Regions from separate parts of the Geobacillus sp. JS12 genome, predicted to be linked through region 4. Evidence: riboswitches for the same ligand, from Rfam matches in the RefSeq annotation. Region 4 holds a riboswitch; each other region holds the start of a gene.

Region 1 (3,897 bases), 600 kb from region 4:
GCGCCTCTTTCGCCCCTTGGCGGCCTTGGTTGCGGCGCACGCCTTCGTCGCACGCAAACCCGATGAATGCCGCCGCTCGTTCCGCCGTCTCCAATGGCTTGGACAAATCGAGCAAGCGAATGCGCTGATGGAGGCGAAACGCCCGCTCGTCCTTCACGCTGTCAATCCGTCCCGTCCAACGGCCGGCGTCTGGCGGTTGATACATGAGACCATCTCCTTTCCATCATCCGCTGCTTGTTTCTTTCGCCGCCGCTTTGCCGTACTCCTCCCTTGCGCACGAAAAAGAGGAAATCGCCGCCGTTTGGCGAATAACACATCCATGAGCTCATTTCGCTCACCACCCGATGAAAATCGCTGCTTTAGGATCCATGATGTTCACCGAAACGATCCGCGGGCGGCGTTTTGCCCTCCATCCGGGCATGAAAATGACCCCATTTTCATGGAAACGCAATGGATGACAGAAAGGATGTTCGAGATGAAGCCAATCACCAACTTGCATGACGTCATTGCCGGAAAAAGCGCGCCGCCGCCGTGCGATGAGACGCTCGGCGTCCGCCTGGCGGAAGCCCGGGACGGCTATGCGAAAGGGGTATGGACGATCCATGAATCGCTCCTCAACGGCAACGGGGTGATCATGGGCGGGTTCGTCGGAGCGGCGGCGGATATTCTCATGGCGTATGCGGTGACCACCTTGCTTCGCGATGACCAGCTGCACGCGTCCATCAACTTGCAGACGACGTTTCACCGCCCCGCGGCGGCAGGGGAAGCTGAAGTGGAAGCGCGGGTGGAAAGGTTCGGAAAAACCGTCGCCTATGTAACCGCCGTCGTCCGGCAAAACGGCAAAGAAGTGGCGAGCGCGACCTCCTCGGTGCTGATTATGGATAAACCTTAAAAAAGCGCTTTCGTTTATGGAAGGGAAGTGCAACGCTGGCGCCGAGGCAGACGCCAAACCGGTCCAACTGAATCGGGCTGTTGGCAGCAGCCATGCCTAGAAGCGTTCGATCGGCAACCTGTTTCGCCCCGCCATCCAAGGATGAACATGTCACTTGTGAAGATGTCCGCTTTTTCCCAAGCGGGATCGAGCACAACGAGCGAAGCGCCGGAGAAAGCGCTGTCAAAAACAGCCGCCCTCCGGCGCTTTTCGTTTGCTTGTCATCCCTGGACAAACGTTTTCGGCATGACGACCGCGACGACTTGACCGCGGGCGCACAGTTCGCCGTTGGCGAACACCTCGGTGTCCACTTGCCATTTTTTCGGGTGAATCTCCGTCACCGTTCCGACGGCGACAAGCGGCACGCCATGCGGCGTCGGCTTGACAAAGTCGACATGAAGCGACGCGGTGACAAAGCGCGGCGGCGTTTCCCCGCTTCCCGGCTCATGGCCGTTTTTCCGATGCAAGGCGAGCGCCGCCGACCCGGTGCCATGGCAGTCGATGAGCGAGGCGATCAGCCCGCCGTACACAAACCCGGGGATCGCCGTATGTTCCGGGCGCGGCGTATAGACGGTCACCGTTTTGTCTCCGTCCCAGCCGGTGCGGAAATGATGGCCTTGCTCATTCAACCGTCCGCAGCCGTAGCACCAGGCGAATTCATCCGGGTAGTCGTCTTGAATGGCGCGAATGACTTGCGGCTCCATCTGTTCTCCTCCTCTCCCCTTTACCTATACGCGGTGCACTCCCTATTTTCCTTCTTGCACGGCAAAAGGCGGCCATCGGTATGGCCACCTTCCCCTTCGTTCATTGCGCCGGCTCGTAAAACTCGATCCATTCGCCGTCCGGACCAAGGAAAAATAAGTATTTCGCCCCGTTTGGGAGCGTTGTAATTTCATCCCACACTAGCGGGACGCCGAGCGACTGAAGCCGTTCTTTTTCCTGCTCGATGCCTTCGATCGTAAACGCCACGTGGTGCACTTTTCCTTCCGTCGGCAAATCCGGGTTGTATCCTTCGATCAGCTCGACGACGATCGAGCCGTCAATCCCTAAAAACGCCAATTTCATCGTTCCGTTCGTATGAATCATTTCGTCGAGCAGCTCCAGGCCGACGACGTTTTGATAAAACGCTTTCGATGTCTCGATGTCTTTCACTTGAATGCCGACATGCTCAAATTTTTTGACTGCCATTCGTCCTCTTCCTTTCTATGACTCCATTAACCATACAGCTTGTAAATACGGCGTCATCCGCATTGGAAAAACCCTTTTTTTCCAAGCTCTGTCCATATGTAGCGATCAAGGGCGTACGGTCCGTCCGCCTTCCATTCGTCCGCCTCGCTGTCGGTCAACAACACTGAAAAGGTTGTCCCTTGCGCTTTCCCATACAAGTGGGTATATCCGCCCCCGCGGTCGACATAAACCGCCGCTTCAGGGTCAAACCGAATCAGCTCCGCCTGCACGCAGCGCATGACATGAACGGCGAACGCTGCAACAGGAAGATGAGCGGCCATGCAAGCTCGGATCGACATGTCCCTCTTCACTATTTCCCCTTCACCCCTATCGACAAAAACCCCTTTCGCCTCGGAATGATGCGAAAGGGGGCAGCCGTTCTTATCATCCAAAGCGAGACCGCTTTGCGGGTGTTAGCACCTTGCCGGCGGCAGGTTGCTGTGGGGTCATCAAGCCCGTTCTCTCGCCCACTCTTGATAAGACGTATGATCATTTGTCTTTTATGTTACCATATCAAATCCATAGCGGCAATCGCTTTTTGTTTATTCCGCCACTTCCGGCTGCTCGGCCGTGACGCCGACATCTTTCCACGTCAGCTTCGAGCTCGGGTCAACCGTAAAGTTGGCGACGCGGTTGTTGACTGCGTAGATGGCCGAACGATACAATGTCGGGATGACCGGCACTTCTTCGTTCATCAGCTTTTGCCACTCACTGTAAATTTTCCGGCGATACTCCTTGTCAAACGCCTGCTCGGAATGGCCTTTTTCCAGCAGCTCATCATTTTTCTCGTTCACCCAACGCGAGTAGTTGAACATGACGTTGCGGCCGTACAGACCATACGGGTCGACGTCCGTTCCCGTTGCCCAAGCGGCAGCGTAAACGTCCACTTTCGGGTCATCTTTTTCAACCATGTCATAGAACGAGTTGAACTCCGCCAGACGGCCGTCCACCAATTGGACATCCAAGCCAACGTCTTTCCAGCATTGCATGTAAAACTTCGCCAACGGCTCGGCAATATCGCCGCCGCTCATCGCCAAAAAGTTGATCGTAAACTTTTTGCCGTTCGGATCTTCGCGCAAGCCGTCGCCGTCCACATCTTTATAGCCGGCCTCATCAAGCAGCTGTTTTGCTTTTTCCGGATTATACGTGTACCCTTTGATCGAGCTGTCATGGTATCCCGGGAACGACGGCGGGATCAGCGTGGTCGCCGGGAAGCGCAAGCCGTGGTACAAGCGATCGGCCACTTCTTGGTTGTTGATGGCGTACGCCATGGCTTGGCGCAGCTTTTTGTTCTGGAATTTCGGATTGTCCATCACATTTTCTTGCTTTTTCGCATCCCAATGGCCGAGTTTAAAGCCGATATAGTTGTAGGCCAAGTCGATCCTGCCGATGAATTGCAGGTTTTTCGTTCCTTTTGCATTCACGTATTGGTCGGTTGGAAATTCGGCGACATCGATGTCCCCTTTTTTCAACGCTTGCAACACCACTTGCGGGCTGACGACTTTCAAAATGACGCCGTCCAAGTTCGGTTTGCCCGCCCAATAATCGTCGTTGCGGACGAATTCGACCGATTCGCCCGGAACGATTTTCTTCACTTTAAACGGCCCGAACCCGATTGGATTTTTCCGAATTTTATCCGACTGCGCCAACTGTTTGATCGGCACGTCTTTCAAATAATGCTTCGGCAGCGGGTACGCCCAAATGCCGGTTAACACAGACGGATTTGCATGCTTCCATGT
Region 2 (3,897 bases), 220 kb from region 4:
AAGCAAAATGGCGTCCACATTTTGTGTAATGGCCGTCTCAACGTACGATGCCATTTTGGTTAAATCGTTGTCGGCGTTGTAAATTTGCACCTCGCCGCCGAATTTTTGCACTTGTTCTTTGACGCCGGCGATGTATTGCGATGAGAACGTGCCGATGGACAGTTGCATAATGGCGGCGATTTTCACCGGCTTTTTCAACTTTTCGGGAATGGCCGCTTGCTCGTCGCTTGTTGCCGTCGAGTGGCTGGATGTCGTTTCCGTTTTGTTGTTCGTGGTCTTGGCTCCGTTGGCTGGCTTGGAGCTCACGGCATCTTGCTCGTGTGTGCAGCCAGCCAAGATGGAGAACACGGCAAAGAAAAGAAGAAAAAGGGAAGATAAGGCCTTAAATCGTTTCATGTTGCTCCTCCTTTGTGAATAATGATGGCAGCGTTGCGTTGTAATTGCCGCGAATGATGCCTTTTTCGGTAATGATGGCGGTAATGAGTTCGTTTGGCGTTACGTCAAACGCCGGATTGTATACGTTGACGCCTTCCGGGGCGATGCGCACGCCGGCAATGTGGGTCACTTCATCCGGATGGCGCTCTTCGATCGGGATGTCCGCACCTGTTTTCGTCGTCAAATCGATCGTGGACAGCGGCGCGGCGACGTAAAACGGAATGTCAAACGACTTCGCGAGCAAGGCCAGGCCGAACGTGCCGATTTTGTTCGCTGTATCGCCGTTTTGTGCGATCCGGTCGGCTCCGACGATAATGGCGCGAATCCCTTTCGCTTTGATCGTTTGCGCTGCCATGTTGTCCGTAATAAGCGTGACGTCGACGCCTGCTTGCATCAGCTCCCAGGCGGTCAGGCGCGCCCCTTGCAAAACGGGACGTGTCTCAAGGGCGTAAACGGATAGCTCGATTCCTTTTTCTTTCGCCAAATAAAACGGGGCGAGCGCCGTTCCGTAGCGGGCGGTGGCGATCGAGCCGGCGTTGCAGATCGTCATCACCCGATCGCCCGGACGAAAGAGCGACAACGCGTATTCGCCGATGCGGCGGCACACATCCTCATCTTCCACTTGAATGCGGATCGCCTCATGGATGAGCGCCGTTTTTGCCTCGTTGACGGAAAGGGCGTCGGCCGCAGCGGTGACAAGCCGATCGAGCGCCCAAAACAAGTTGACGGCGGTCGGCCGGGCACTGGCTAGGTAGTCACGATCTCGTTTCAAGCAGCGGCGGAATTCATCGAGCGATTCGGTGTCATAGCCGAGCGCGGCAAGCGCCAGGCCATAGGCGGCGGTGATGCCGATCGCCGGCGCTCCGCGCACTTTCAGCGTGGCAATGGCCTCATAGACGTCTTCCAAAGTGTGCAAGTCGATATATTCGATGATGGATGGCAGCTTTTGCTGGTTTAAAATCGTCACATGCGTCTCGCGCCATTCGACTGAGCGCGGGATGGCAAATGTGCTCATTGCTGTCTTCCTTTCTTTTGGCGTTGTTCGTTTGTCCGGCCCGTTGCCGGCGGGCCGGATCGAATGGCATTATTGCTTGGTTTCGGCGAGCAGCCGGCGGAAGCCGTCTGTTCCCGTCAATTCAGCCCGCTCTACGATCAAGCGGCGGCCGAGGCGGAGCGCATGCCGTTTGGCAACAAGCCGTTCATCTTTGTGCTCGATGCCGTCAAGGTCCGCCACATGGGCGAGGCCGATCGTCCGGCGGATGACTTCGCAGCCGGCAAAGCCGACAGCATCGATGAACGCGTGCCGGAGCACGTCCTCGAGCAAGCCCGGCGTCGCGGCGTACGTTTCCACGCTCTCGGTGCGCCAAAGGGTTGAGAACACGGACGCAAAGACGTCCCATGTCCGGTCGATGTGGTCAAAGAGCGGTTGGCGCTCTAATTCAGGGCGGGACAACGCATTTAACAGCAAATTGGCGAAAAATTGGCCAAGGTCAAACCCGATCGGACCGTAAAAGGCGAATTCCGGGTCGATCACTTTCGTTTCGTCGGCGCTTACGAAAATGCTGCCGGTATGCAAATCGCCATGCAAGAGCACATCGGCTTCGGTTAAAAACTTGCGCTTCAGCTTTGCTGCTTCTAGGTGCAAGCGGTCATCGCGCCAAAGCGCTTCAACGTCTGGGCGCAATTCGTCTTCAAAGTTGTTCGTTTCGTGGTCAAAAAACGGGTCGGTGAAGACGAGGTCTTCCGTGATTTTGCACAGTTCCGGATTGACGAAGCTTTGCGCCAATTTCTTTTTCTCTTGCTGGTTCATGCCGAAATCAGACGTATAAAACGCCGTCTTGGCGACAAACTCGCCGATATGCTGGGACAAAAGCGGATACGTTTTTCCTTCGATCAACCCTTTGCGGGCGATTTGCAAACGGGATAAGTCTTCCATCACCGTAATGGCGAGCGATTCGTCAGAATAGTAGACTTTCGGCACGTATTGCGGCACATAGCTCGCAAACGTGCGCAGCGCGTTGCTTTCGATGATGGCGCGCTTTAACGTAAGCGGCCAGCTTTCGCCGACCACTTTGGCGTACGGCAACGCTTGTTTGATGATTACGCCTTGCTTTGTTTCTTGGTCGACGATATGAAACACTAAGTTCAAGTTGCCGTCGCCGATCTCGCGGCACAAAAGCGGCGCCCCGTCGCGGAATAAGCCGAGGCGGACAGCGAGAGATACCGCCTTCGGTTCGGTCAGCGGTTCGTAAACCGATGTTTGAACAGTGGTCATTGCCTTGTTCCCCCTTTTTTCATTTCGCTCGTTTTCAAATGCCGGTTCTGACGCGCGCTAAAACTCGGCGTTTCCGGCAAATGAAAAAGCCTCTTTCGCATACGGAAAGAGGCTTGAAGATTCATTCGTTCTTCGCGCCTCTTATCTTTCAGAAAGACATCGGTCTTTCTGTTGGACTTAGCACCGTGCCCTGCGGAAGCATGACGCTTCCGGCGCCGCCCTTGGCGTGCGCCCTATCTCACGATAGCATTACGGTCGGTTGCTGGGCTTCATTGGGCCAATTCCCTCAGCCAACTCTTGATAAGAGTACCGATCAAACGTATTTCGTTTTTGCAATTTTCGCGATGTTAATAATCGTTTGGCTGCTTGATTCGAATGATACAGGTTGGGCTGGCGGATTGTCAATACGTTTTGAAAAATTTTTTTGCCGCCTCTTCATAATCGTGCGGCCGGCGGTCGGCAAACACCGGGATGCGCGCGCGGACGTCCGCAACGAGTGAGGGATCGATGTCGGCCGAGAGAATGCCCGGCTTCTCGTCCGCCTCGGCGATCACTTCGCCCCATGGGTCGATGACGAGCGAATGGCCGGCAAAGACGTTGTTCGGGTCGCGGCCAGCCCGGTTGCAGGCGACGACGTAGCATTGGTTTTCAATCGCCCGCGCCATCAAGAGCGTCCGCCAATGGTGCAGGCGGGGAAGCGGCCATTCGGCGACGACAAACAGCACTTCCGCCCCAGCCAAAGCATGGGCGCGAATCCACTCCGGAAAGCGGATGTCATAGCAAATGACCCCGGCGCATGAAAGCCCGTCGAGCGAAAACAAGCCTAAGCTGCTTCCCGGCTGCAAATACAAATGTTCATCCATCAATTGGAACAGATGGAGTTTGCTATATTCGCCGACGACTTGACCGTTCCGGTCGGCCACGATCATCGTGTTCGTCACGCCGGTTGTTGTTTTTTTAGCGACCGAGCCGGCGACGAGATGGATGCTGTGTGCTTGCGCTAGGCGGGAGGCGAACGCTTTGGCCCGTTCGGCGCCTTCGTCGGCAATCTCATCTAGGCGCGTCAAATCGTAGCCGGTCGTCCATAATTCCGGCAGCACGATGATATTCGCGCCGTCCTTGACGGCCGATTCAATGGCGCTTTCCGCGCGCCGTTCGTTTTCGTTCGGGTCGCCAAACGCAATATC
Region 3 (3,897 bases), 220 kb from region 4:
CTGCCAAAGCAATTTTTCGCCTCGCTTGTCGCAAAAGTCGGGGAGAAAATCAAGGCCGGATGCGACGTGATCAATTTAGGGCAAGGCAACCCGGATCAGCCGACGCCAAAGCATATCGTTGAGGCGATGCAACGGGCGGCGGCCAATCCGAAATACCATAAATATTCGCCGTTTCAAGGCTACTTCTTTTTGAAAGAAGCCATCGCCGCGTTTTACGCGCGCGAGTACGGGGTGACGATCGACCCGGCCCGCGAGGTCGCCATTTTGTTCGGCGGCAAAGCCGGGCTTGTCGAGTTGCCGCTTTGCCTCGTCAACCCGGGCGATGTAGTGCTTGTCCCGGACCCGGGCTACCCGGACTATTGGTCGGGAATCGCGCTCGCCCGCGCACGGATGGAGATGATGCCGCTTGTTGCGGAAAACGGTTTTTTGCCGGACTATGAAGCCATTCCGGCGGCAGTGGCCGACCGGGCGAAACTGATGTTTTTAAACTATCCGAACAACCCGACCGGCGCAACGGCGACAAAGGAATTTTTCGCGGAGACGGTGGCGTTTGCCGCCAAGCACGGCATTGCCGTCGTGCACGATTTCGCTTATGGGGCGATCGGCTTTGACGGCCGGAAACCGGTCAGCTTCCTGGAAGTCGATGGGGCGAAAGACGTCGGCGTCGAAATTTATACGTTTTCGAAAACATACAATATGGCCGGCTGGCGTGTGGCGTTTGCCGTCGGCAACGAGCGGATCATTCGGGCGCTTGAGCTTTTGCAGGATCATTTGTATGTCAGCTTGTTCGGCGCCATCCAGGAAGCGGCCGCCGCGGCGCTCCTTGGTCCGCAAGACTGCGTCGCGGAGCTCGTTGCCTTGTACGAGGCGCGCCGCAATACGTTTATTCATGCTTTGCGCGACATCGGCTGGGAGGTGCAGGCGCCATCCGGGTCGTTTTTCGCCTGGCTTCCGCTGCCAAAAGGCATATCATCCGCTGAGTTTGCCGACATGCTGCTTGAGCGGGCGCATGTCGCCGTCGCCCCAGGCATCGGGTTCGGCGAGCACGGCGAAGGGTATGTGCGCGTCGGCCTCTTGACCGATGAAGCGCGGCTTCGCGAAGCAGCGGAGCGGATCGGCCGCCTTGGATTGTTTGAAAAAAATTTTTGAAAAATGATTGACAACGCCAATCGGTGATGGCATAATTCAAAGTAAATTTGCCAATTGCTTGACAAGTGCATAAACGAGCAGGCTTTCTTATCAAGAGCAGGCGGAGGGACGAGCCCAATGAAGCCCGGCAACCGGCTTGGCGCGCGCCAAGCACGGTGCTAATTCTTGCAGCGGAAACGCTGAGAGATAAGAAGAGCGCCATGACTGAATGACGCCTCTTCTTAGGAAGGGGCTTTTTTATTTCGCCATATATTGAAAGAGGGATGGGCGATGAGTGCAGTCATTGCGACGTATTTGCTTCATGACGAGAAAGACATTCGCAAAAAGGCCGAAGGGATCGCGCTCGGCTTGACGGTTGGCACATGGACGGACTTGCCGGCATTAGAGCAAGACCAGCTCCGCAAACATAAAGGGGAAGTCGTTGCGATCGAAGAGCTTGGCGAAAGCGAGCGGGTAAACGCGTACTTCGGCAAGCGGCTGAAGCGGGCGATCGTCAAAATCGCCTACCCGACAGTCAACTTCAGCGCCGATCTGCCGGCCTTGTTGGTGACGACATTTGGCAAGCTGTCGCTCGACGGTGAAGTGCGGCTGCTTGATTTAGAGTTTCCGGATGAATGGAAGCGGCAGTTTCCCGGGCCGCGCTTTGGCATCGCCGGCATTCGCGAAAAGGTCGGAGTGTACGACCGCCCGTTGTTGATGAGCATTTTCAAAGGCATCGTCGGCCGCGATTTGGCGTATTTGACATCAGAGTTGAAAAAGCAAGCGCTTGGCGGCGTTGACTTGGTGAAAGATGACGAAATTTTGTTTGACAGCGAACTTCTTCCGTTTGAAAAGCGGATCACCGAGGGCAAGACGGCGCTTCAGGAAGTGTACGAACAAACGGGCAAGCGGACGTTGTATGCCGTCAACTTGACCGGCAAAACGTTTGCGTTAAAGGACAAAGCGAAACGAGCCGCCGAGCTTGGCGCTGATGTGCTGTTGTTTAACGTCTTCGCTTATGGGCTTGATGTGCTGCAAGCGTTGCGTGAAGACGAGGAGATTGCGGTGCCGATTATGGCTCACCCGGCGTTCAGCGGCGCCGTTACGCCGTCGGAGTTTTATGGGGTGGCTCCTTCGCTTTGGCTTGGAAAGCTTTTGCGGCTCGCCGGCGCCGACTTTGTCCTGTTCCCGTCGCCGTATGGCAGCGTCGCCTTGGAGCGTGAGCAGGCGCTTGGCATCGCAAGGGCGCTCACCGACGACCAAGAGCCGTTCGCTCGGGCATTTCCGGTTCCGTCGGCCGGCATTCACCCGGGCTTGGTGCCGCTCCTTGTCCGCGATTTCGGCCTTGACAGCGTCGTCAACGCCGGCGGCGGCATTCACGGCCACCCGGACGGGGCGATCGGCGGCGGACGGGCGTTTCGCGCTGCCATCGACGCGGCGCTGGCCGGCCGTCCACTGCGTGCGGCGGCAGCAGAAAACGAAGCGCTGCAAAAGGCGATCGACCGCTGGGGCGCTATTGAGGTGGAAGCATGACGAAACAACTCGTTCTTTTTTGCGATTTTGACGGCACGATCACGGAAAACGACAACATCATCGCGATTATGAAACAGTTCGCCCCGCCGGAGTGGGAGGCGCTAAAGGACGACATTCTCGCCCAGCGCATCTCCGTTCAGGAAGGCGTCGGAAAAATGTTTTCGCTTCTTCCGTCAGCGCTGAAAGGGGAGATTGTTGACTTTTTGCTTAGCACCGCCCGCTTGCGCGAAGGTTTCCGCGAGTTTGTCGCGTGGACAAAAGAGCAAAGCATCCCGCTCTATATCGTGAGCGGCGGCATCGACTTTTTCGTCTATCCGCTGCTTGAAGGGCTCATTGAACCGGAGCGGATTTTTTGCAACGGCTCCGATTTCAGCGGTGAGACGATCCGCATCACATGGCCGCATGCATGTGACAGCCGGTGCCAAAACGGCTGCGGCTGCTGCAAGCCGTCGCTATTGCGCAGGCTTGCCCGCCCGGACGGGTATCACGTCGTCATCGGCGATTCGATCACCGACTTGGCGGTGGCCAGGCAAGCCGACTATGTGCTGGCGCGCGATTTTCTGCTTGAAAAATGTCAAGAGCTTGACCTGCCGCACGCGCCATTTGCGACGTTTTTTGACGTGATGGATGCGTTGCAGCGAATGGAGGTGATCGTATGAGCATCGTCGTGAAAAAGTGGAACGAGCTTGCGGAAGTGAAAGCCGAGCTCGCCGCCCGCGATTGGTTTTTCGCAACAAGCGGCAATTTGTCGATCAAAGTGACGGACGACCCGTTGACGTTTTTGGTGACAGCGAGCGGCAAGGATAAGCGGAAGCAAACGGATGAGGACTTCTTGCTCGTTGACGCTGCCGGCCGACCAGCGGAGAAAACACATTTAAAGCCATCAGCGGAGACGCTGCTGCATGTGGAAATTTACAACCGCACAAACGCCGGTTGCGTCTTGCACGTTCATACCGTGGACAACAATTTGATTTCTGAACTGTATGCGTCAAACGGGGAAGCAGTCTTTTCCGGCCAGGAAATCATCAAGGCGTTTGGCATTTGGGAAGAAAACGCCGCAGTGCGCATCCCGATCATTAACAATGACGCCGACATCCCGATGCTGGCTCGGGAGTTTGCGAACCATGTTCATGGCGATGCCGGCGCCGTGTTGATCCACAACCACGGCATTACCGTCTGGGGACGAACGGCGTTTGAAGCGAAAAAACATTTGGAAGCGTGGGAGTTTTTGTTCAG
Region 4 (3,897 bases):
GAAGCAACAACATCGTATGTCCAAACCATACTAATGATGCGCCTGTGATCCCGAACATCACCATCAACCCAATTGAAGGAGGCAACCAAATCGGCAATAGCCGCAAAAGCGACACAGCATAGTGGATTTTGAGCAATCGCCGCCATACCTCGTCATCCCGCACCCCAGACAGACGCACATAATGATAATGGTATTGACGTTGCAATGCCTCTTTGGACTCAAGCAAAACTCCTATTAAAGGACTGACAGACATAAAAAAGAGAAACGCCATAATCGCAGAAGGACGAAACATGATAAATGATCGAGTGCAAATGATCACAACCAATATCCCCGAAACAAGCCATTTCGCCGCTTCCACCAAGAACATGGTCATCTTTGGAGAAAAAGGCGATTTTTTCTGCAATGGGGCCAAACTACTTCGTTGTCGTTGTTGATATAACAGCCATACGAGTTTCACTTCTCTTCCCCCACATTGATTTACTCATTAGGAACGGCAGGGAGTTTTTCCCCTGCCGTTTTGCCTTTTACCATGCAATCGCTGCCGCTTTTCCTCGTTCCGCCACTATTTTTTTCACCGTCGCGACAAAAGTTGACCACCCAATTTCCAAAATGGCGTCGACTCCACCTGATAAAATAGCGGTGATCCCAAGAATAATAGAAATAAGAGTGGAGCCGGTCAACACAATCGAAACAACCGTCGTCGCGATTGACTGCGACACGCCGAGCGTCCCGGCAACAAGCGCCAGCAAACTCATAACCTATCACTTTCTTCCAGTAAATGATAATCGATCAAAACTTTTTTCAAAAACATTCTGTGTCTATCTCATCCTTCGCACTAAACGAGAATAAACCCCGCCGTAAAGCAGCACCAATACAATAAATCCTATTTTGATGGGCATGCTGGCCGCTTTTAGGCGAAAAGCAACTCCAATCAACACAACAAGCGGCAGGCTAATCAGAATAAAATACGGCCACGACCATTGTTTCACCCACTTCACTCCTGTCTGCGATGCGGTTTCTAGTAAATTCCTTGTTAATATCATCCATTTTAATCATACACCTTGACTCTAAAAAAAAAAAGAGAAATCGTTCGACAATTTTACCTTTTTTTACACATTTCGACATATTTCGTGCTATTGAAATGAAACAGAGATGCTTTTAAGAGCTTGGTACAAGGTAAGCGTTGATCCAAGAAATTCTTTTTTGAAATTTCCTTGCTTCACCGTATTGAATAATTTCGAAAAATACATTAAATTATATAGTAATCATCAAAACGTCACCGCACAATTGCATACGGACATTCTTATCAAGAGAGGGGGAGGGACTGGCCCGGTGAACCCTCAGCAACCTGGCCCGCGGCCAAGGTGCTAAATCCAGACAGGCGGATGCCTGGAAGATAAGAAGAAGCGAACGAAAAGTCTTCTTCTTAGAAGACTTTTTTCTTTTACTTTAAGGAAACGGGGGAATCAAATGTGGGGCTGCTCGATGAGTTGAAACAACGCATTCTCATCGCTGACGGAGCGATGGGGACGCTTTTATATTCGCACGGCATTGACCGTTGTTTTGAAGAATTGAATCTATCGAATCCGGACGAAATCGTCCATATTCATGAAGCGTATATCGCCGCGGGCGCCGACGTCATTCAGACGAATACATACGGCGCCAACTATGTGAAACTCGCGCGCTACGGCCTTGAAGATGAGGTGCCGTCCATCAACCGCGCCGCTGTAAGGCTGGCGAAACAAGCGGCGAACGGGCGGGCGTACGTGCTCGGGACGATCGGGGGGCTGCGCACGTTAAACAAAAGCGTCGTCACGCTCGAAGAAGTGAAACGGACGTTTCGCGAGCAGCTGTTTGTCCTGCTGGCTGAAGGGGTTGATGGCGTGTTGCTCGAGACGTATTACGATTTGGAAGAGTTGGAGACGGTGCTTGCCATCGCCCGCAAAGAAACGGATTTGCCGATCATCGCCCATGTGTCGCTCCATGAAGTCGGCGTCTTGCAAGATGGCACGCCGCTCGCGGACGCCCTTATCCGCCTGGAGGCGCTCGGGGCCGATGTCGTCGGACTGAACTGTCGTCTCGGTCCATATCATATGCTTCGGTCGCTCGAGGAAGTGCCGCTGCCAAATCGAGCGTTTTTGTCGGCGTATCCGAACGCCAGCCTCCCGGATTACCGCGATGGCCGGCTTGTCTATGAGACGAACGCTGAATATTTCGAGGAAACAGCCAAAGCGTTCCGCGACCAAGGGGTGCGCTTGATCGGCGGGTGCTGCGGCACGACGCCGAAGCATATCGCAGCGATGGCAAAAGCGCTCTCCGACCGAACGCCGGTGACGGAAAAAACGGTGAAGAGGCGCACGGCATCTGTATCGGTGCAAGCCGAGCGGCCCGCGCCGACTCCGCTTCCCGAGCTTGCCCGCACGCGCCGCTCGGTCATTGTGGAGCTGGATCCGCCGAAAAAATTGGGGATTGACAAGTTTCTTGCTGGGGCGAAAGCGCTCCATGACGCCGGCATCGATGCGCTGACGTTGGCCGACAACTCGCTCGCCACGCCGCGCATCAGCAACGCCGCTGTCGCCACGATCATCAAGGAGCAGCTCGGCATCCGCCCGCTTGTGCATATTACATGCCGCGATCGCAATTTGATCGGCTTGCAGTCGCATTTGATGGGCTTGCATACGCTCGGCATCACCGATGTGCTCGCCATTACCGGCGACCCGTCGAAAATCGGCGACTTCCCAGGAGCAACGTCGGTGTATGATTTATCATCGTTCGATTTGATCCGCTTGATCCGCCAGTTTAACGAAGGGCTGTCGTACTCGGGCAAACCGCTTGGGCAAAAAACGAACTTCTCGATCGGCGCTGCGTTCAACCCGAACGTCCGCCATTTGGATAAAGCAGTTGAGCGAATGGAGAAAAAAATTCAATGCGGCGCCCACTATTTCTTGACCCAGCCGATTTACTCGGAAGAGAAAATCGTTGAAGTGCACGAAGCGACCAAGCATCTTGACACACCGATTTACATCGGCATTATGCCGCTTGTGAGCGCGCGCAACGCCGACTTTTTGCATCATGAAGTGCCGGGCATTACGCTCTCTGACGAGATTCGCGCCCGCATGGCCGCCTGCAGCGGTGACCCGGTGCAAGCAGCCAAGGAAGGCATCGCTATCGCCAAATCGCTCATTGACGCGGCATTCGATTTGTTTAACGGCATTTATTTGATCACGCCGTTCTTGCGCTATGACATGACGGTCGAGCTCGTCCGCTACATTCACGAAAAAGAAGCGGCCGCCAAAGAAAGGAAGGTTGTTCATGGCTAACATCACCTTAGAACAGCAGCTGCAGCGAAAAATTCTCGTCATTGACGGCGCGATGGGGACGATGATCCAAAGCGCCAACCTATCAGCCGCCGATTTTGGCGGCGAGGCGTATGAAGGGTGCAACGAATATTTGACCCTCACCGCCCCGCCTGTCATCCGCCGCATTCACGAAGCGTATTTGGAAGCGGGCGCTGACATCATCGAAACGAACACGTTCGGGGCGACGCGCATTGTGCTCGATGAATACAACCTCGGGCATTTGGCGCTCGAGTTGAACATCGAAGCGGCCAAGCTCGCCAAACAAGCGGCGGAGGCGTTCTCAACTCCCGACTGGCCGCGCTTTGTCGCTGGTTCGATGGGGCCGACGACGAAGACGTTGTCGGTGACAGGCGGCGCGACCTTTGAGGAACTCGTCGCCGCCTATGAAGAACAAGCGCGCGGGCTGCTGTTGGGCGGTGTCGATCTTCTGTTGCTGGAGACGTGCCAAGATACGTTGAACGTAAAAGCCGGATTTCTCGGCATTTCCAAGGCGTTTGAGGCGGTCGGCCGCCGCGTGCCGCTCATGATTTCCGGCACG

What was found. A riboswitch is a leader RNA that binds a small molecule or an ion and turns the genes downstream of it on or off. The one in region 4 is predicted to bind S-adenosylmethionine.
Region 1: another riboswitch for S-adenosylmethionine. It lies ahead of A0V43_RS03950 (hypothetical protein); the one in region 4 lies ahead of A0V43_RS00980 (bifunctional homocysteine S-methyltransferase/methylenetetrahydrofolate reductase).
Region 2: another riboswitch for S-adenosylmethionine. It lies ahead of mtnK (S-methyl-5-thioribose kinase); the one in region 4 lies ahead of A0V43_RS00980 (bifunctional homocysteine S-methyltransferase/methylenetetrahydrofolate reductase).
Region 3: another riboswitch for S-adenosylmethionine. It lies ahead of mtnW (2,3-diketo-5-methylthiopentyl-1-phosphate enolase); the one in region 4 lies ahead of A0V43_RS00980 (bifunctional homocysteine S-methyltransferase/methylenetetrahydrofolate reductase).

The regions. Positions count from the first base shown of each region.
Region 1 covers NZ_CP014749.1:778,620-782,516, reverse strand. Annotated here, with positions in the region: gene hutG (formimidoylglutamase) at 1-205, opposite strand, end outside; gene A0V43_RS03970 (PaaI family thioesterase) at 476-892, shown strand; gene A0V43_RS03965 (hypothetical protein) at 876-1,118, opposite strand; gene A0V43_RS03960 (PaaI family thioesterase) at 1,153-1,635, opposite strand; gene A0V43_RS03955 (VOC family protein) at 1,736-2,119, opposite strand; partial or broken gene A0V43_RS03950 (hypothetical protein) at 2,135-2,457, opposite strand; SAM riboswitch class I at 2,537-2,641, opposite strand; gene opp4A (oligopeptide ABC transporter substrate-binding protein) at 2,701-3,897, opposite strand, start outside.
Region 2 covers NZ_CP014749.1:395,537-399,433, forward strand. Annotated here, with positions in the region: partial or broken gene A0V43_RS02040 (sugar ABC transporter substrate-binding protein) at 1-396, opposite strand, end outside; gene mtnA (S-methyl-5-thioribose-1-phosphate isomerase) at 383-1,450, opposite strand; gene mtnK (S-methyl-5-thioribose kinase) at 1,520-2,710, opposite strand; SAM riboswitch class I at 2,849-3,017, opposite strand; gene A0V43_RS02055 (carbon-nitrogen family hydrolase) at 3,112-3,897, opposite strand, start outside.
Region 3 covers NZ_CP014749.1:399,600-403,496, forward strand. Annotated here, with positions in the region: gene A0V43_RS02060 (pyridoxal phosphate-dependent aminotransferase) at 1-1,149, shown strand, start outside; SAM riboswitch class I at 1,234-1,342, shown strand; gene mtnW (2,3-diketo-5-methylthiopentyl-1-phosphate enolase) at 1,420-2,661, shown strand; gene mtnX (2-hydroxy-3-keto-5-methylthiopentenyl-1-phosphate phosphatase) at 2,658-3,320, shown strand; gene A0V43_RS02075 (methylthioribulose 1-phosphate dehydratase) at 3,317-3,897, shown strand, end outside.
Region 4 covers NZ_CP014749.1:180,254-184,150, reverse strand. Annotated here, with positions in the region: gene A0V43_RS00990 (hypothetical protein) at 1-226, opposite strand, end outside; gene A0V43_RS00985 (uberolysin/carnocyclin family circular bacteriocin) at 525-755, opposite strand; gene A0V43_RS19625 (hypothetical protein) at 819-989, opposite strand; SAM riboswitch class I at 1,301-1,403, shown strand; gene A0V43_RS00980 (bifunctional homocysteine S-methyltransferase/methylenetetrahydrofolate reductase) at 1,473-3,320, shown strand; gene metH (methionine synthase) at 3,313-3,897, shown strand, end outside.